4 regions of the Bacillus capparidis genome follow, and region 1 is predicted to be linked to each of the others. Evidence: a T-box and tRNA genes for the amino acid it is inferred to sense, from the RefSeq annotation. Region 1 holds a T-box; the other regions hold tRNA genes.
What was found. A T-box is a leader RNA that pairs with one kind of tRNA and senses whether it is charged. The one in region 1 lies ahead of argS (arginine--tRNA ligase), so its partner is inferred to be a tRNA-Arg.
Positions count from the first base shown of each region.

Region 2: it has a tRNA-Arg gene. The T-box ahead of argS (arginine--tRNA ligase) is inferred to sense a tRNA for this amino acid. The anticodon was not compared.
Region 3: it has a tRNA-Arg gene. The T-box ahead of argS (arginine--tRNA ligase) is inferred to sense a tRNA for this amino acid. The anticodon was not compared.
Region 4: it has a tRNA-Arg gene. The T-box ahead of argS (arginine--tRNA ligase) is inferred to sense a tRNA for this amino acid. The anticodon was not compared.

Region 1 is NZ_JAFDST010000008.1:76,334-81,196, reverse strand. Features, by position in the region: gene katX (catalase KatX) at 1-46, shown strand, start outside; gene JOC74_RS21945 (EcsC family protein) at 462-1,301, opposite strand; gene JOC74_RS21940 (DUF2188 domain-containing protein) at 1,415-1,864, shown strand; gene argS (arginine--tRNA ligase) at 1,911-3,596, opposite strand; T-box leader at 3,640-3,849, opposite strand; gene JOC74_RS21930 (GlsB/YeaQ/YmgE family stress response membrane protein) at 3,979-4,242, shown strand; gene JOC74_RS21925 (Nramp family divalent metal transporter) at 4,388-4,863, shown strand, end outside.
Region 2 is NZ_JAFDST010000002.1:284,154-289,016, forward strand. Features, by position in the region: gene JOC74_RS08510 (MFS transporter) at 1-252, opposite strand, end outside; gene JOC74_RS08515 (TetR/AcrR family transcriptional regulator) at 462-1,064, shown strand; gene JOC74_RS08520 (GNAT family N-acetyltransferase) at 1,531-2,058, shown strand; tRNA gene JOC74_RS08525 (tRNA-Arg) at 2,130-2,205, opposite strand; gene clpP (ATP-dependent Clp endopeptidase proteolytic subunit ClpP) at 2,578-3,180, shown strand; gene JOC74_RS08535 (dipeptidase) at 3,213-4,145, opposite strand; gene JOC74_RS08540 (LOG family protein) at 4,344-4,863, opposite strand, start outside.
Region 3 is NZ_JAFDST010000002.1:838,943-843,805, reverse strand. Features, by position in the region: gene JOC74_RS11280 (DUF5316 family protein) at 1-207, opposite strand, end outside; gene JOC74_RS11275 (hypothetical protein) at 614-1,024, shown strand; tRNA gene JOC74_RS11270 (tRNA-Arg) at 1,323-1,396, opposite strand; gene dsdA (D-serine ammonia-lyase) at 1,676-3,016, opposite strand; gene JOC74_RS11260 (MFS transporter) at 3,013-4,248, opposite strand; gene JOC74_RS11255 (N-acyl-D-amino-acid deacylase family protein) at 4,250-4,863, opposite strand, start outside.
Region 4 is NZ_JAFDST010000001.1:1,202,160-1,207,022, reverse strand. Features, by position in the region: gene JOC74_RS06170 (hypothetical protein) at 66-362, opposite strand; gene JOC74_RS06165 (putative immunity/bacteriocin fusion bifunctional protein) at 534-1,280, opposite strand; tRNA gene JOC74_RS06160 (tRNA-Arg) at 1,977-2,050, shown strand; gene JOC74_RS06155 (MFS transporter) at 2,181-3,410, opposite strand; gene JOC74_RS06150 (ArsR/SmtB family transcription factor) at 3,537-4,220, shown strand; gene JOC74_RS06145 (VanZ family protein) at 4,300-4,863, shown strand, end outside.

The DNA of each region.
Region 1 (4,863 bases):
GATTATGCAGGCTCGTGAAGAAAGCCATCCTTCAGATCCTTATTGATTGTTTTTTTGGCTGGAAGTTGAGGTGAGAAAAAGCGCTTTTTGATAAGGTGCAAATAAGAGGAGTATCGAGGAAAAAAAAGGATGCACGGGTGCAATTATGTCGTGCACCCGTACAATTATGGCGTGCATGCACCCGTGCAATTATAGCGTGCACCAGGTGCAATTGTGGCATGCACCCGTGCAATTAAGGCATTAATTTTCCGAAAGCGTTTTCTTAGCGGAAAATAACCGATGATTGACACTTATGCGCGATTTCACTTGGTTTATGCACGATCTTTCCTGGTTTATGATCGATTTTGAGATTTTATTTGCGATCTTGATCCTTTATTTGCGATTCTCAGTTTTTATTTGCGATCACGACTTGTTTTTTGTTAATTCCACCTGATTACTAGTACCTTAGGGTTCGTACTATTTCACTCGCTGCTCTCAATCTCTGTTTCAGGCTTCTCGTGCTGCTCAAGCCGTTCGATAATTCTTCTCTTTTTATAAAGCATGTTTCCTGTTTCAGCCAATTCTTGAATGGTGGCCCGGTTTGTAATGGCGCCAAATAAAATTCCTGCAATCGGAACCATTTGCAAAAGCTTTTTCCATCCAAATGAATCGCGATAGCTGTAAACTACTTCGCGCCAGCCTTGAATTTGCGAGAGCATGTTTCGGTGGGATTCCATTTTTTGATCGTAGTTGTCCAGCTCTTGTAAAATACTTTTCTTGCCGACTACATCCGCGGATGCCAATTGGAGACATTTTACGATAAAAATTCGTTCTTTCTTTACTTTCGGATTATATCCGTAGGCTACCGCGATATCCTGCAGGGTTTTCAGTGACAATCCTAAAACGGCCGGAATATCGATAGCCAATGTTAAGATGCCGCCAATTCCTGTTGTTGCTCCTTGCACCGTTGCTGCGTGGGATCTATTTTTCCCCATTACCGTGCTGATTTCTTCCATTACGGAAAGAGGAGCTTTTTTTATATCTTCAATATCATTGATTTCTGCTTCAGGTACTTTTTTAGAAATTTGTTTAATAATATGTTTTTGGCTGGTTAAGTATTGTCCCCCAGTTTGGATAAAGCTGCCGATTTCGTCAAGAATGACGCCAATTTTCCGTTGGATGAAAGCAGGTGTCAGCTTATCCAAAATCAGAAAAGGCAACCGCCCGAGTTTTTCCCAGAACCAGACCTTTTGCTGATCCTTTTCCCACTTATGAATTTCTTTTAATTGTTTTCTCAAAATGTCAGGGTGTTCAATTGGCATAAAAAGGTTTCCTCCCCTGGAAGATTCGTTTCTTCTATTGTAATACATTACGTTTTATTCTGCTCCATTGGGGTAAACTTAAAACAAATCCAAAAGGAAAGGAATGATGTGAAATGCCATGGACCATGAACGATTATCCCAATTCCTTAAAAAATTTGGATCCCGCAGTGAAAAAGAAAGCCATTGAGATAGCCAATGCGATGGTAGATGAAGGATACGAAGAGGGACGCGCAATCCCGATCGCCACCAGCCAGGCAAAGGAATGGCATGAAAATGCAAGCAAAAGCGAAATTGATGAGCTCCTTCATGATACAGATGTTGAAGAAAGAGACGATTCTGATGATAATGACGCGAGACCCGAGCTCATGGATCAGGCCGCTCACGTTATCAAGCATGATGACGGGTGGGCCGTCAAAACAGAAAAAGCAAAACGAGCCAGCTATGTAAAAGAAACGAAGCAAGAAGCGATCGACAGGGCGGAAGAAATCGCCAAAAATAAAGGGACAAAGCTTGTCATTCAGAAAAGAGACGGATCGGTTCAACGAACGAAAAACTTTTCCTAATATATACCGGCATATGCAATAATATTGCAATGCCGGTTTTTTTTGTTTATATTTCTTCCGGAGCCTCTATTCCGAGGATGTCCATTGACTCTTTTAAAAGTAATACGGTCTGCCTGCAGACAGCAAGTTTCGTAAATTGCTCTTTCTTGTCATCTGACAACACTCTTTGCTGTTGGTAAAACTGATTAAAATGCTTACATATTGATAGAGCATACTTGGCAATATGGGAAGGCTTATGTTCAGATACACTTTTCTTTAATACGTCCGGATATACAGACAAAGTTTTTAACAGCCTCCACGTCTCCGGAAAATCAAGAAAGGTCTCCTTAATCTCTGCTGTTGAATCTGTTTGCTCTCCAGCCTTTCTAATCAGACTCTTGATTCTTGCATAGGTATATTGAAGATACGGTCCTGTCTCACCTTCAAACCGAAGAGCTTCCTTTAATGAGAAATTCACATCGTTTTTCCGGTCGTTCTTTAAATCTCCAAAGATGACCGCACCCGTTCCCATCGCTTTTGCTGTTTGATCATGAATAGTCCGGTCCGGGTTTTTCTCCTTTGAAATCTCTATTGCACTCGAGATAGCCTGCTTCATTACTTCCTTTAACGTAATTACACGGCCTCTCCTGGTCGACATTTTCTTACCTTCGAGTCTCATTAATCCAAACGAAACATGGAAGCAGTCTTTTGCCCATTCATACCCCATTTTCTCCAAGACGGCAAAAATTTGTTTAAAATGCAGGGTCTGTTCTCCCCCAACAACATAGAGAAGCTTTTCCCCTTTCATTATTTCATGACGATAGATAGCCGTGGCCAAATCTCTTGTCGCATAGATGGAAGACCCGTCGGATTTAATAATTAAGCAAGGCGGCAGATCGTATTCCTCCAGTTTTACAACCATGGCGCCGTCGCTTTCCTCCAGAAGCCCTTTTTCTTCGAGTTCATCGATGACGGCCTGCATTTTGTCATTGTAAAAGCTCTCGCCAAGCACTTCTTCAAAATCAACGCCAAGAAACCGGTACATATCATTAAACTCCTCTTTGCTGACTGCGACAAATTGCTCCCAAAGACCTCTTGCTTCCTGGTCCCCTTTTTCCAGCTTGTGAAACCAGCTTCTTGCCTCGTCTATAAGACCGGGGTCGTTCTCTGCTTCTTCGTGGAATTGGACATAAAGCTCAAATAAATGATCAACCGGTGAAGCATTTAGTTTGTCTTCATTTCCCCATTTTTTATAAGCTGCGATTTGTTTTCCGAATTGTGTTCCCCAGTCTCCAAGATGGTTGACACGAACAGGCACATGTCCTGTTTTTTTGTATAAATGATACAGCGCGTTCCCAATAACAGTGGAACGCAGATGTCCGATTCCAAAAGGCTTCGCGATGTTAGGAGAAGACATATCGATAATCACTTTTTTCCCATTCCCAAAGTTTAAATTTCGAAACTGATTCTCGCTTATTTTATCAATAAGCATTTTGCCATAAATAGCTTTGTTAAAAGTAAGGTTTACGTAAGGTCCTTCTGCATTTGCTTTAATTCCCGTGATGTTCCACTCTTTCGCAAGCTGAGCAGCGATTTGCTGTGGTGCCATTCTTTTTTCTTTAGCCAAATGAAAGCAAGGAAAGGCAGCATCACCAAGCTCCTCATTCGGAGGTATTTCAATGAGAGAAAGAAGAGCATCCGCACCTCCATGTGTAAGCTTTGCCAATTCCGTTGCAGCTAGCCATTTTATCATTGCGCTTCATCCTTTCTTCAAATAAAAAAGCCTCCGCCTCTCTTAAAGAGGCGAAAGCTTAGTTCCACGGTACCACTCTTATGACACAAAAAATGTCACTCATACACGATAACGGTTGCTCACCGTGCCTGCCTACTCTGTTTCAGCAAGCCTTTTCATGGGTGCGGTTCTTTTATCCTTCAAAAATCGGCTTCCACCATCCCGACTCGCTGCTTTTTTTCAGATAAAGTACTCTCCCAATCATAAAATGTAAATAATTGTTCTTATTTTACGTCAAGCCGCAAGCTGAATCAACCCCAATTCTCTCAAAACAGTTGGGATGTTTCATCCAGCCTCAAGAAGGAAATAAGTATAGTAACAACGAAGAAAGAGGTGAAAAAGCATGTTAGGTTTTCTTGTTTCATTACTCGTGGCTATTGTGATCGGATTAATCGGAAGTGCAATCGTTGGCAATCGCATGCCAGGTGGAATACTTGGAGCAATGGTTGCCGGCCTCGTCGGAGCATGGATTGGTCATTCACTGCTTGGAACATGGGGTCCTACTCTCGCTGGATTCGCCATCCTTCCCGCCATTATCGGAGCGGCTATCTTCGTATTTATTCTCAGCTTAATTATGAGAAATTCAAATCGAAGCCACAGCCATTAATGATATGATTAATTTAGAAAAGCACGGATTCGGGTGAAACCCGGATCCGTGTTTTTTTGTTGACAATATCCTTTATAGGGAATAAAATTTGCCCTGAGGAAACAATTTGTTGTTAATCAAAATTGATAGAAACTCAGGTGGAAAAATGAAGAATAATAATGGTTTACTTCAAGAATCTGCGCTTTCTCATAGTGCTCAAGCAGCATTAGACGGACAAACGAGCGGAATCAGAAAAGTTCTCCCTTTTTTAGGACCTGCGTTTATCGCTGCTATCGCGTATATTGATCCAGGAAATTTCGCTACAAATATAACTGCAGGATCAACCTACGGGTACATGCTTCTCTGGGTTATCCTATTATCAAATTTAATGGCAATGCTCATCCAATCATTATCAGCCAAGCTGGGCATTGCGACAGGAAAAAATCTTCCGGAGATCGCCAGACAAGAATTTCCTAAACCGGTCTCTTACGGATTGTGGATTCAAGGGGAATTGGTTATCATGGCTACCGATTTGGCTGAATTTATCGGAGCGGCACTTGGCATTTATTTATTATTCGGAATCCCTATGCTGCAATCCGCCCTTATCGCAGCCGTTGGTTCCTTTGCCATTTTAGAGCTTCA
Region 2 (4,863 bases), on a different contig from region 1:
CAAAGCATAGCTGCTTGACAGGGCGGTAATCGTGTTAAATATGAAAAATCCCGTAATGATGACAAGCAGAAGCGGACGTCGTCGCACCCCTCCGGTAAACATGGCGAATGGAATTGCCGCTACAATTGAACCAATAGCATAAGAAGTTACGAGCTGACCAGCCATTCCATTTGTAATATTCAGTCCTTGCGAGATATACGGTAGTAAACCGGCTGGAATGGTTTCTGTACAAATACAAATAAAACCTGTCATTGCAAGAGCCAGCAGTGCTAGCCAAGGAAGGCGTGCAGGGATGCTGGTTGATTTAACAGCACTGGTAGTTGAAAGTTGAGACAAAATATTTCCCCCTTAACGTATTAATCAATTATGGAACGATTAATCCACATATTAAATCTAAACGTATTCACTTGTCAAGAACTTTTGGATCGATTAGTATAAAATTAATAAAGGAGGTTATTCTTATGCCACGAACGGGTCGCCCCCGCACATTTAATCGTGACGAGGCTGTTGTTGCCGCGATGCTTCTGTTCTGGGAACATGGCTTTGAATCCACTTCACTTGCTCAGTTGCGCGATGCGATGGGAGGTATATCAGCCGCGAGTTTTTACGCGGCATTCGAATCCAAGGAAGCACTGTTCTGCGAAGCGATGGATAAATATATCTCAACTTATGGACAGGTTTCAGAAAGTTTCAGGGATAAAAGCATATCACCAAAAGTGGCAATTGAACGGGGATTACGGAAATCGGCACGGATGCAGACAGAGAAATCCCATCCTCTAGGTTGTCTGTTGGTTTTGTCCGCTATAACTTGTTCTCCTGAGCAAAAACACATGCAAGATATGCTCTCTGAGGAACGAAAAAGGGTCCGCGGTTGGATAAAAGATTGTATAGAACGGGCCGTAGCAAATGGTGAGTTGCGCGATTCTACGGATATCCCCATGCTGGTTACCTTGTTTGAAACATTTCTTCGGGGTATTTCTACACAAGCCCGGGACGATGTTCCATATGAGGCAATTGACGCAGCCATAACTCAACTGATGAGCGTATGGGATGCATTATCTTAGTGATGCTGCACCCGGCTCCGAGATTAACGTCGTTAGGATTTCTAATCATCGTTGTTAAAAAAGGTTCATGGCGAGTGAAGGGAACGTCATGAACCTTTTAATCATTGAAGAACAGGGAATACATAGGAAGGGAATCAGTACATTCACTTGTCATTTTGTCATTAATTGGTGTACACTCTTGTTATCTAACAACAAAGTGAATAGTTAATGCCAGGTCATTTACTTCTTTGTTCTGTACCTATTAAAGATTTTCATAATACTAGACCAATCTATCTTGTCTCTCGTACGGAAAAGATAGGGAGAGCTCTTTTTAAAACACTTATGACCTAAAACACACCTTTAGACAATATCTCTAAAAGGGTAAAATAGTGCAACTTTATTTCAAATCCACAATCTAACTCGTGTCCATACATCTATACTAACTCCATACAATCAATACAATTTCATAAAGATAAGGAGATTTTATATGGTTGAAAAACAAATAAATCTGCGGTCTTTTGAAACGGAAGATATTAAGGAGCTCCATCGGTGGTCAAATGATCCAGCTTCAATCTTAATGGTCGGTCGAACTCCGCAAACTTTTGAGCAAGTTGAAAAGCATGTAGAGAAAAAAAGACAAAACGGAGATGTTTTGTTTGCTGTTGAAAATGAAGAAAATAAACTAATAGGATGGGTCTTTCTTCAAAATATTGAGCATGAGCATGGAAGAGCCGGCATTGGTATTCTTCTTGCCCCTGAAGCTCGAGGTCAAGGCTATGGTAAATATGTGATGGAGAAAGCGATTGATATTGGATTTAATCAATTTCGATTAAATAAAATCTATTTAACTACAAGAGGCATTAACAAACAGGCTATTTCACTTTACGAAAAGATCGGATTTGTTGTAGAGGGAAAGTTAAGAAAACATGCTTATGTAGATGGAAGTTACTATGATACATACTTTATGGGGATTTTACGATCTGAATGGGAACAAAGAAATAATGAAATTGATTAAACACGAAAAAATCCATAAAAATAGCAAGGGGTGCATATCGCTTAACCCCTTGCTATCATTGACTTTTAAGACGCGCTCGGAGGGATTCGAACCCCCGGCAGACGTGGTACCGGAAACCACCGCTCTATCCAACTGAGCTACGAGCGCATGAATAAAATGAAGCCTGCTTAATATACGAATTAAACCGTCAGCACATACGATTATACTTTATTATTTAGAGGATATCAACCATTACTTTTAGTTGTTCTTTTTAAAAAACTTTTATCACAATTTCCCGATAAGTAGTGAGTTTTGAAATACAAAAACATTTTCAGTGTTGAGCAAGCAATGTTACGATAAAGAGGAGATTGCTTCAGGTGGTTTGAAGCTTTTCAATATTGGGGAAAATGATACAGTAGTTTGGCATATTTCTAATTGGACAGAGCGTCAAAATAAAGGACAGCATATTGTTTGACCTTTATTGACCAAAAATGTATGATTGAAATACATACTTACCCTATAAGGTGAAGGAGGAGCATTATGAATTTAATACCTACAGTTATTGAACAAACAAATCGTGGGGAAAGAGCCTACGATATTTACTCAAGATTGTTGAAAGACCGTATCATTATGCTTGGATCAGGAATTGATGATAACGTGGCTAACTCCATTGTTTCTCAATTGTTGTTCTTAGAAGCAGAGGATCCGGACAAAGATATTTCCATTTACATTAACAGCCCTGGCGGTTCCATTACTTCCGGTATGGCAATCTATGATACAATGCAGCTTATCAAGCCGCAGGTTTCCACCATTTGTACCGGTATGGCTGCATCAATGGGTGCATTTTTGCTGGCAGCAGGTGAAAAAGGAAAACGCTTTGCCTTGCCAAACAGTGAAGTGATGATTCACCAGCCGCTAGGAGGCGCACAAGGTCAAGCCACTGATATCGATATTGCAGCAAAACGAATCTTGCTCCTTCGTGATAAATTAAACAAAATCTTAGCTGAACGGACTGGCCAGCCACTTGAAGTGATCGAGCGCGATACGGATCGTGACAACTTCAAATCTGCTGAGCAAGCGAAGGAATACGGTTTGATCGATCACGTTTTGACAAAAAGGGAATCTAACGACAATAACAAGTAAACTTTTCCGCCGGGTGAATCCGGCGGTTTTTTTTATTTTCTGTACCCCGGCCGGTGATTTAAAAGATTTTGGTAAGCAAAACCCTTCACTTCATCTTCTTTATAATGTTTGAGAAGTTCATTAATTAAATGTTGATAGCAAGAAGCGTCCTCTAAGCCTTCGACAAATGCTGAGATCCCATCGAAGTCCGAGCCAAAGCAAATTTGATCGACTCCGCCGAGACTGCAAAAATGGTCAATGTGTTTCATTACATCAGATATGTCTGCCTTTTCGTCTTCTTTAACGAAAGGCGGGTAATAAACGACACTAATGAAGCCATTCTTTTCAAAAATGCTCTGTGCCTGTTGATCAGTAAGGTTTCTTTGGTGGTTACAAATTGTCTTTGAATTTGAATGGCTTGCAATTGGAAAGTCGGCAATTTCCATCACATCCCAAAATGCTTTCTCGCATAGATGCGAAACATCAGTCAATACACTGTATTCATTATTTAATCGGACGACTTCCTTCCCAAGCTCAGTTAGTCCTGCTCCTCTCGGCTCATCAGCTCCATCTGCGCACAGATTGGCATGATTCCATGTTAATCCGACAGACCTTACCCCTAATTGGTAAAGGGTTCTTAATTTGGTAAGATCGTTGCCAAAAGCATCAGCTCCCTCTAAAGTGAGAACGGCTCCTATTTGATTGTCTTGCAGCCGGTCAATATCTGCCCAGCAATCGATTTTTTTCATTGTCGGATTGTTCGCTAAAACCTCTGTATGAAAAAGATTGATCTGATCTAAAGCAACTTGGAATTTTTCATCCGATTTCACTTCAGGCTCCACGAAGACAGCAAAAAACTGTAACCAGACATTTCCTTCCTTTAACCTGCTGATATTTGTTTGAAGTTCCGGAGAATCAGAAAATCTTAGTGACCTATTTTGATATAATCGATATAAAACATCACAATGTGTGTCTGCTACTTTCAACAATTACCAGCTCCTTTATTACCGTCTTGGCGGGAATCAGAGTATGACAAAAAATAGTGAAAAAGGGCGCTGTTATCATTTTATCCGACCATTTTTAAAATTTATCCGACCTTCATTAAAATATATCCACCCATCATCAAGAAATATGCTCCCAGCCCTCTTTCCCAAACAAAAAAAGGGCCCCTTTGGCCCCGCTGCTTAACCGATTTCCGTCCACTTCTTTTTCAAGTCCGGAAATGTGAAACTTTTCATTAATTGGACAAGCTCTTCTGGATAGGATGAAGAATGTATCAGCTTCAGATGAGATTCATTGGAAAATCCTTCTTGAATGCTGTATTTAACCATTTGCATCATTGGCTCGAAGTATCCGTTAATATTGTAAAGCCCGATTGGTTTTTTATGTATGCCGATTTGCGCCCAGCATAACACCTCGAACAATTCCTCATAGGTTCCAAAGCCACCCGGCATCGCGATATAGCCGTCAGATAGCTCACTCATTTTTGCTTTGCGTTCATGCATGCCGTTTACCTCGATCAGCTCTGTCAGCTCGCGGTGGACCACTTCACCTGAGAACAGCCCTTTAGGCATAACCCCGATGACCTCTCCGCCATTTTCTAAGATGGTGTTCGCAATTTCACCCATCAAGCCGATTTTGGACCCTCCGTATACAAGTCTGTACCCATTCTCAGCCATGTATTTTCCGAGGTCTTTTGCCTTC
Region 3 (4,863 bases), on a different contig from region 1:
CAATGACTCTCTTGATTCAACCGCTATATCAAGTCTTCTGGAGTCTGGATCATTAAAAGTTCCGCCAGTCATAATTATAGCAAGTACTAAAAATAAACCACCTGTAATTCCAGTTATTTTAGGAATAAAATTTATATCTTGCAACCATACAAGAGCAATAAAGTCTACGATTAATATAATAATACCAATCAATAAGTATTTCTTCATAAAATTCTTCCTTTGAAACAAACTCACCCACTCCTGTCCTTTAAAGCTTGATTTAATGATACTATACATATTTTGAGAAAAAATGTATATAATTTCAATTTAACATAAGCCCTAACAAAAATTAAATATGTTCTTTGAATTGTGGTTGTGATTGAAGGGATAAGAGGGAACGGAGCAGCTTATTTCAACTTCCTCATAGTGAAAAATCTTGAGGGAATTGTTATGAAAAAAGTTAACTCTCCCGACGAATGGCTGAAATAACCAAGGTATAGTTTTATATTCTTGAAACCTGATATCAAATTTATCAACCATTGCGGATATTATACGGACGTGAATAAGTTGTCCATAACTTATGAAAGGAAATACATGGAATATATTAACTTTAGAACGAAAGGGGGGAAACAATATGCCAGTTTATATACCTGATAACTTGCAAGGTTCCGGTAATACGACTACAACTGTCCTAGACGACAATACTCCTACTCTTCTATTTGAATGGGGGCATTTTATTGAAAATACTCCTAACCTGTTAATGGTCAATGGTGGTTTCGCACTACAAAGTTCTGGTGAAGGCACAAGTATAGTTGCAGTGGATCTCACAATGGATAATTCCTCCACCGACTCAAAATCCATCAGTCTGTTAAGCACCGGATCCCAACTGACAGAAGGTATTACCGTAGATGTTGGTGCTCGACTACAAAACGTAACCCCGGGTCATCATATTTTCAGACTCATTGTCACTAGAGAATCAGCAACCGCCGGCATAGTTATTAGTGCAGGATTAGGTGCAGTAACTTCCATTTCTGGTCCTGCGTAATAGTAGTTTAGGAGCACTCCTTGAAGTGATTCTTGTTGAACTTACACAAGTATAGAGCAATACAATCGAGTCTTTTTTATTTTGCAAATTATTGCTTAGAAATTTTCGTATCTAATAGGGGAAAAGCCAGCTGCCAATGCTTCCAAAATCAATTCTTTCCATTCTTCATCTAATTCATTGGATCTCAATTTTTGTACAGTCCTATGCATATTTTTAATCCGATGCGAACGTTTAATTCATAAAGAAAAAAGAGCCGGAAAACCTTATATATCAAGGTTTCCGGCTCTTACTCATTTGACGTCCCAGATAGGAATCGAACCTACGACCTACAGCTTAGGAGGCTGTCGCTCTATCCTGCTGAGCTACTGGGACACAGAACTATATTTTAACTGATTTCTAAGAAAAGGTCAAAAAATCAATCGAATTCAGGGGTTTTCTGCAATAGGCCGAATCCTCCTCTTATTTTGTAAATGAGCTGTGGTTAATTACACAGATATCCCAAGTAATTGCACAGTTCTGACTCATAATTGCATAGATACCCATAATAATTGCACAGTTCTGTACCATTTTTGCACGGATCCGCCTCATAATTGCTCAGATGCACGATTTTATTGAACAATTCCCTCGACAGGGGTTTTCCCTCCCCGTTAACTAAATTTCCGAGCCTCTCAAATAATACCTTTCTATTTCTTCCTTAGGGACCATGCTTCCGCCGGTGGCCCAGACAATATGCGTAGCGTTTTTCATTTTCTCATTCAGGCCTTGTTCGTTTAAGAATTGCTTGCCTGATGCTTCGTTGAACAATTGTACAGGTCCATAGAAGCCAGCTAAAGCGGAAGGCTCTAAGTAGATGTTTTCCGTATCTGCGGTTGTTTTTAATAAAGAAAACAGGCGGTCGTCGTTTATCGTGTAGCTTCCGCTTAGCATTTGGCCAACAGTTTTTCCGACAAAGCCTGATGCCCGGCCTACAGCAAGGCCGTCAGCTGCCGTTCTATTGTCCAAATCAAAATCCTGAACAGATACGCCGTTATGAAGGCCTGTCACGAGTCCAAGCAAGAAACAAGGGGAGTGGGTCGGCTCAGCGAAGAAGCAGTGAACATTCTCTTGAAAAATCTGTTTTAAGCCAAAAGCAACTCCACCCGGACCACCGCCAACACCGCAAGGGAGATAGACAAATAAAGGGTGGTCATGATCAACCAAGATGCCTTTTTCCTTCAGCTGTCTTTTTAATCGAGAGGCCGCTGTTGCGTAGCCAAGAAAAAGATCTTCGGAATTTTCATCGTCTATAAAGTGGCAGCGGCTGTCAGTTAGTGCCTGTTTTCTGCCTTCTTCAACTGCTTTGCTGTAGTCGTCCTCGTACTCTTTCACAGTGACACCCTTATTCCTCAGTAAATCCTTTTTCCACTGCTTGGCATCCATGGACATGTGAACGGTGACTTGAAAGCCAAGAGCGGCACCCATAATTCCGATGCTTAGTCCTAAATTGCCCGTAGAACCGACAGATAACTGATAGCGGGAAAACAATTTTTTAAAAGGGTCTGTGTTCAAAACAGAATAATTATCCGATAGTGCTAACATCCCGCCTGCAATTGCTGTTTCCTCTGCAAACTTCAAGACTTCATAGATCCCGCCCCGTGCTTTTATTGATCCGGAAATGGGCAGGTCATGATCACATTTAACGAGCAGTCTCCCGTCAATCTTCGTTTCGTATTGATCTTCTATTGCTGCTTTCAAAGCGGGAATGTTCCGTAAAGGAGACTCGATCAGTCCATTTTCAGCCTTGGTTTCTGGAAAAATCGTTTGAATTAGCGGTGCGAAACGCTCTAGTCTCTTTTCGGCAGCCTCAATGGCATCTGGATGCAAATTTTCGGGTTTATGCTGACCTCTATAATCTGGATTAGTCCAGAACACCTCTTTTTTATCACTCACATCCTGTAAAATCGGATGTTCTTTTTTCCAGTCTGGTATCGATTTTCCTGCAAGGTGTTTCATAGGCTCCTCCTATGGATCACAATTTCTTGATTTTGAGATATTACTTTTGAAGGTTTTTTAATAGAAAGTGCCATTACAATTGAAAGGACAGAGACTCCAATTAAAAACCAAAAAGCTGCATCATAAGTTCCGAAAGAATCAATCATAAATCCCATTACTAAAGGAGAGATAAACCCTGCAGCTTGTGCTCCCATATTAATAATACCCATTGCAGATCCAATAACTCTGTTTGGCATCATTTTATGTGGGAGAGAAAAGGTTACAGTAAAAGCAAAGCTTTTGAACACCATGCAAATGTTCATACAAATCATGGCTGTAACTAACGATTGAGTGGTAAACATAAAATAGAGAAAGACAGCAGACACAAGCATTCCAATGGCGGCATAATACTTTTCGTGGTTCGGTATAAATCGCTGGATAAGCCAGCCGCTAAATAACATTGCAACTCCGGTTGAAATACCTGGAAGAGCTGCGAAAAAACCCATCGACATCATGTCCATACCCCTGGAATCCATTAAATAAGAAGGAATCCAAGAGGCGAGTCCCCAATTGACAATACCTGCTGCAAACCACATGATTGTTATTTTCCAAAGTTCAAGATTAGCCAAAACCTCTTTTAAAGGTACCTTGTTTGTTTCATTACTCTCTCTTTCTTGCCTCGGCACTTTGTAATAAACCCAAAAGACGGCAGTCATTATTACACCCAACAGTCCAAGGACGATAAACATATTTCTCCAGCCCATCCATAAGATCATTGGTGCGGCTACAAGCGGAGCAAGAGCAATACCGAAATAATTGGAAGACATAAGAATAGAGGACGCATTTGACCGTTCGTTTTTCGGATAAAAGTCGGCGATTCCTTTTTGAGTGGCAGACGGATACCCACCTTGACCAATTCCGAACAGGAAGCGAATGATGAGTAACGAAGCCAATGACCATACTAAACCTGTTAAAACAGTAAATACAGACCATACAACGACTGACCAAAGTATAATTTTTCTTGAGCCGAATTTGTCTGTCAGCCATCCTCCTGGAATCTGCATAAGGGCATAGGAGAAAAAGAAGCTGCTAAGGATCATTCCTACTGCGGAAGGTGATAAGCTAAGCTCCTCTTTAATTGATACAACGGCAACGCTCATGACCATCCGATCAAGATAGTCCACTAGATACCCTATAAACAAAAGAATTAAAATGACATGTTTATTACGCTGTTTTCCAATTGTATAATCCATATTAATCCCTCCTGATTACTTTTCCTGCGGCTGTGCCAGTATAATTACCTTGTGAGACGGTATGAACTCCATTGATAAACACATCGTGAATTCCAATAGGACGTTGAAGAGGGTGATCAAAAGTCGCTTTATCCTCAATCTTATTTGGGTCAAAGATGACGAGATCAGCAAAATAACTTTCTTTTATTAACCCACGGTTTTTCAGACGCATCATTTGAGCGGGAGCACTAGTCATCCTGCGAACTGCTTGTTCAATAGTCAAAATCTTTTTCTTTCGGACGTATTCGCTTAAAACTTTTGGAAATGTTCCGTATAATCTTGGGTGGGGCTTCCCGCCGAATATCCCGTCTGACCCAACCGATTGTAGCGGGTGGCGAAGTCCCAGTTCAACGTCTTCTTCATATCCCCAGTGAATGGTCATTGCAACGTTGCCCCTTTCCTCTAACAACAGATCAAAAGCGGCATCAGCGGGTTTTTGCTCTCTGGATCTAGCGATTTCTACCATCGTTTTTCCTTCGAGCGGTTTGTTCTGATCTGTCATAACAGAGGTAATGACAATGTTTTCCCATCCGCAGCTTAATACCCAATTCTCAAAAGTGGTATTGCTTGCGAAAT
Region 4 (4,863 bases), on a different contig from region 1:
TTTGATAAATCTAAAGGAAACCCAATTTTTATGGTTTTCCCAATCTTGTTTAACAAACGTTCCCGTTATTTTAATTTATCATTTTCTTTCTCTTCATAAAAAGCCTCAACATAATCAATGCCTTTATTTTTAATCATCACCTTAGCTCTATCATTTTCATCAACATCCATATGAATATATCCAGATGTAAGTAGATAATGATATGCTAAATGTTTTTCGCTATTCCTTTCCCCGATTAACTCTTTTCTTTTGGTGAATAAAGCTTGATTTTGAGTAGGTGGATGAAAATAAAGGTCATAAAGCTGTTCTAAAATTTCTAATCTTATTTTCTTTCTTTCTTTAATCTCATTAACGTTTAGCATTTTATCGTTCCTTTTCCTTTTCATTTATGGATAAGTACTAAGATGAAAGTTCCTATTATCTTTTTTACTTACTGAAATATCATAATAAAAAACAAAGCTGAAAAGACAAATAAAAATAATTGTTAATTAAAGGATAATAAAACCCTTCCAAATGGAAGGGTTGCTTTTATTTTAATCACCATTAACACTACATACAGCCGTCATAGCAACTGCACAAGCGACATCGCAAACCGTACCCGCTATAGGATTCAATAAAGTATAAACCAGACAGAATTGAATACAAGCGACCACTCCAGCCATTCCGCAAGCAAATGCTTTTCCATTCCAAGTGAATCCTTGGGTCGACACATCGCCTTCAGTATTATTATAATCTTTGCCATATACCATAAAGTCATTATTATTATTTTGAATCAAAACATCAATATCATCTTTGGCTTCAGCTTTAGGAGGGATCTTCTCAACTGTGAACTGGAAAAATTCATCTGTTGCTGAACTGTATCCAAGTGTATATATAACCACATTCCCTGCCTTATCTTTTAGCCCGCCGTATACAAATGACAAATCTGATTTAGTAAGACCTTTATCGATTGTAGCGTTTTCAAAAAGCAAACTTTTTCCATCCAAGTTAACTTCCTTATATCCTTCTTTTTTCAATTTTTTCAATAACTTTTTAAAGTCATTGTTTTTAGAAAGCGCTTTATTTTCTATTTTAGCAACGCCATCATTTGACAAGTACTTCGTTTCAATCCCCATTTCGTTCTTTAGTTTTACTTTTAATTCATCTAATGAAGTATCCTTTGAGCATTTACTGCATTTCTGTGATTGTTGTGTAGATTCTTGGGGTTCTTGTGCTAATGAGTTAAAAGGCATTATGACTATCAAAAACGACAGCAACACTAATAAACTCTTTTGCTTCAAATTTGTCACCCCTGTTTTTTTATTAAAAATTACGTAGTTACGTAATTTTTTACACTATTTTTTATTGTCCTCCCAAATACTTGCTATCGCATCATATTTCCATTTAATTAAGTATACTAATACGATTATAACCAACAATTTCAATACTGAATAAATAAGAAAATCATTCGTCATCATATCAGTTCCTTTAAAAGTCCCAATTAAATACTCCGTTACAGTCATGGCGACCCAACATAAAACACCAATTAAGGGAAGGTACTTTCTATACCACTTAAAGTTCTTTTTGGCTTTCTCAACTGTAAGTTTCTTTTTATTGATCACTTTATCACCCCTCACTTATAATTTTAGCATAACAAACAGGTTAGAAAAAATAGGTAATTTGTTGGGAATTTTATGGGAATAGAATTATAACTATTATGTGGGAAATCACTTAGTTAGCTATATTGATATTTCCATTTGCACTCATCAATTTCTCTTATCCTATGAAATTCAAAAAGTCCTCAAAATTGCGGGAATGTAACACCCAAAGAATATTGAATATGCAACAGATAGTAAGAACAGTGATTGTAGTAGGAAATAAGTATGTGATAAAATAAGGGAGAAATTCAGGACATATCCGAAGAGTAGCCGTCGGACTAAAGAACAAAAACAGGACAAAGGATAGTCCATAAACCTTAATATATCAAGCTCTTTTTTGTCCCAGTAGCTCAGCAGGATAGAGCAACGGCCTTCTAAGCCGTCGGTCGGGAGTTCGAATCTCTCCTGGGATTATCACCTCTTTTTTCTCGAAAAGGATGGGTAGTACCGAATACCAATATACGAGAAGAAGCCCACCAATGAGGTAGGCTTCTTTAATTAGGAAGGATATTTATGTAACGCTAACTTCTCGCTTGAAGATTTTTATGCACGTGTTTCTGTTTTTTTCATATTTGTTTTGTACTTATTAGGTCCAAAAAAGGCAAACCCACTAGCTGCCATACATGCAATTGCACTTAAAGCAAATGCTGATCTAGGTCCCCAAATTTCAGCAATCCATCCAACTGCTGTTCCTCCTATAGGTGCAGTTCCTAAAAAGGCAACATAATACATCGCCATCACTCTTCCACTCATACCATCTCCTGCATTTAATTGAAGACACCCCGAACAAGCTGTTAAGAACAAACTACTTCCTACCCCCATTAATCCAACTGTTATGAAGGCAACTGGCAGTGTGGGGGACAATGCTACTGCAACTATAGTGATTCCGAATACAGTGGAAAGAAGAGCTACCCGTTTTACAGTAGGGTCTTTCCAACTTGCTATCAAAAGTGACCCTATGACTGATCCGATACCAAGACTAGACATAAGTAATCCATACCATTCACCACTTTGTTGAAATGTTTGGGAAGTAAATAAAGGAAGCAACACTTGAAAGTTCAAGCCAAAAGTAGCTGTAATAAACATAATAAGTAAAGTTGTCCTCAATTTAGGATGATTCCAAATATGAATCAATCCTTCCTTCACCTGACCATGTTTGCGAGTTACTACAGACTCTACTTGTAGCTGACTTTTATTTATCTTTAGTAAAGCGATAATAACTGCAATATATGAAGCTGCATTTATTAAAAAGCAAACACCTACTTCTGAAATAGAAATCAGGATTGCTCCAATTACAGGGCCAATCACTCTCCCGCTAGTGCTAATCGTATTATTTAAAGCTACTGCATTTGTTAAATGTTTTGGCCCCACTAATTCTCTTGTGAATACTTGACGACCAGGTGTATCCAATGCATTCACACATCCCAATAAGAATGCGATAATCCATATCATCCATATTTGTACACTTCCTGTAAGAGCCAGTATTCCAAGAAGGAGCGCTAAAATACTTGATGAAATCTGAGTAAACATTAAAAGGGTATGCTTGTTCCATCTATCCACCAAAACACCACCATAAACACTTAGAAATAGCAAAGGTGTAAATTGAATAGCAGTTGTAATTCCAAGCATTAGACCAGAACCACCTAACTGAACCACTAGCCAGTTTTCAGCGACAAGTTGTATCCATAATCCTGATGTAGAAATGATTTGTGCAAAAAAATATAACCTATAATTACGGATGCTTAAGGAACGAAATGTCCTTTTCAATTTCACTTGGTATCGCACTCCTTCTATATTGAATTCATACAAAAAATAACAGCCACTCTTATTTTTAGTTATAATTATAGAATATAATGACTTAGACGACGATCGAAGTATGAAATATTTAGAGGTGATAGAGTGAGTGTAGAGCCAAGTGTTTCTGTTGTTGCAGCTTTGATAGCTGATAAATCCAGAGCTTCAATCTTAGAATCCTTAATGAACGGAAAATCCTTTACTGCTAGTGAGTTAGCCACTCAGACAAAGATCACAATTCAAACCGCAAGTTCTCATTTAGCAAAATTAGTTGAAGGAAATTTATTGGCAGTAGAAAAACATGGTCGTTATCGCTATTACCGATTGGCAAGTGTTGAAGTAGCTGAGATGATTGAAATGTTATCCTCTTTTGCACCAACACCCAAAGTTCAATCTTTAAAAGAGAGCAGAACTAAGGATTCCATTCATTATGCTCGCACTTGTTATGACCATTTGGCAGGTACTCTAGGTGTAAATTGGACACAATATCTACTTGATAACAGTTTTATTATCGAAAAGGAAAGAGACTATGTTTTAACTCAGACAGGTACTGCTTTTTTTCAGAGTTTAGGGATAAATATTGACCAACTTCAAAAGAAGAAAAGAGCGTTTGCTCGAAAATGCCTTGATTGGAGTGAACGTCGTTATCATCTAGCAGGTGCTTTAGGGGCTGCTGCAACTGACCATTTTATAGAGAATAAATGGGTAGAAAGAAATCATGAAAATCGGTCTCTTTTGTTAACAGAAAAGGGGAAGGAAAATTTTAAAAAATTAAATGTGAAAATGTAACGATCCTAAGATAAAGAAGGAACAAGTAGCTCTTTATAGAATTCTAATTATAGGATATTTCTTGAAAAAGGGTGATTAAATGATAAACGAAACCTTACCTTACGCAATCGGATTAAGCGTTTACATTGTTTTTATTATGGTAAGGGTTTACAAAGTGATTTTTTTAAAGAAAGCTCGTTATTCTTTAGAAAGAAGTATCTTTATTTTTGCAACATTTATTTACTTAAGTGGGGTAGTATCCGTTACACTTTTTCCGATTCCTGTGGACGCTAGATTAATAGCAGATAGTATCTCAGGTGGTTACGAGGAGCCACATAATTTTATCCCACTTTACTCAATAATTGGGATTTTAAATACTGGGTTTGAATCCATTATTCTTACCCAACTTGGTGGTAACTTAATCCTTTTATTCCCTTTAGGGTGTTTGATGCCATTGTTATCGAAATTTAACACACTAAAGAAAATTTTGTTGTTAGGTTTCCTAGTTGCACTATTAATAGAATTACTTCAATTTGGAATATCTCAGTTAATAGGCATTACATATAGAAGTGTTGATATAGATGATATTCTCTTAAACACCCTAGGAGCTGGTATGGGATATACCGCATATAAATATTTATATCTTAAGTTTAAGGAGCATTAC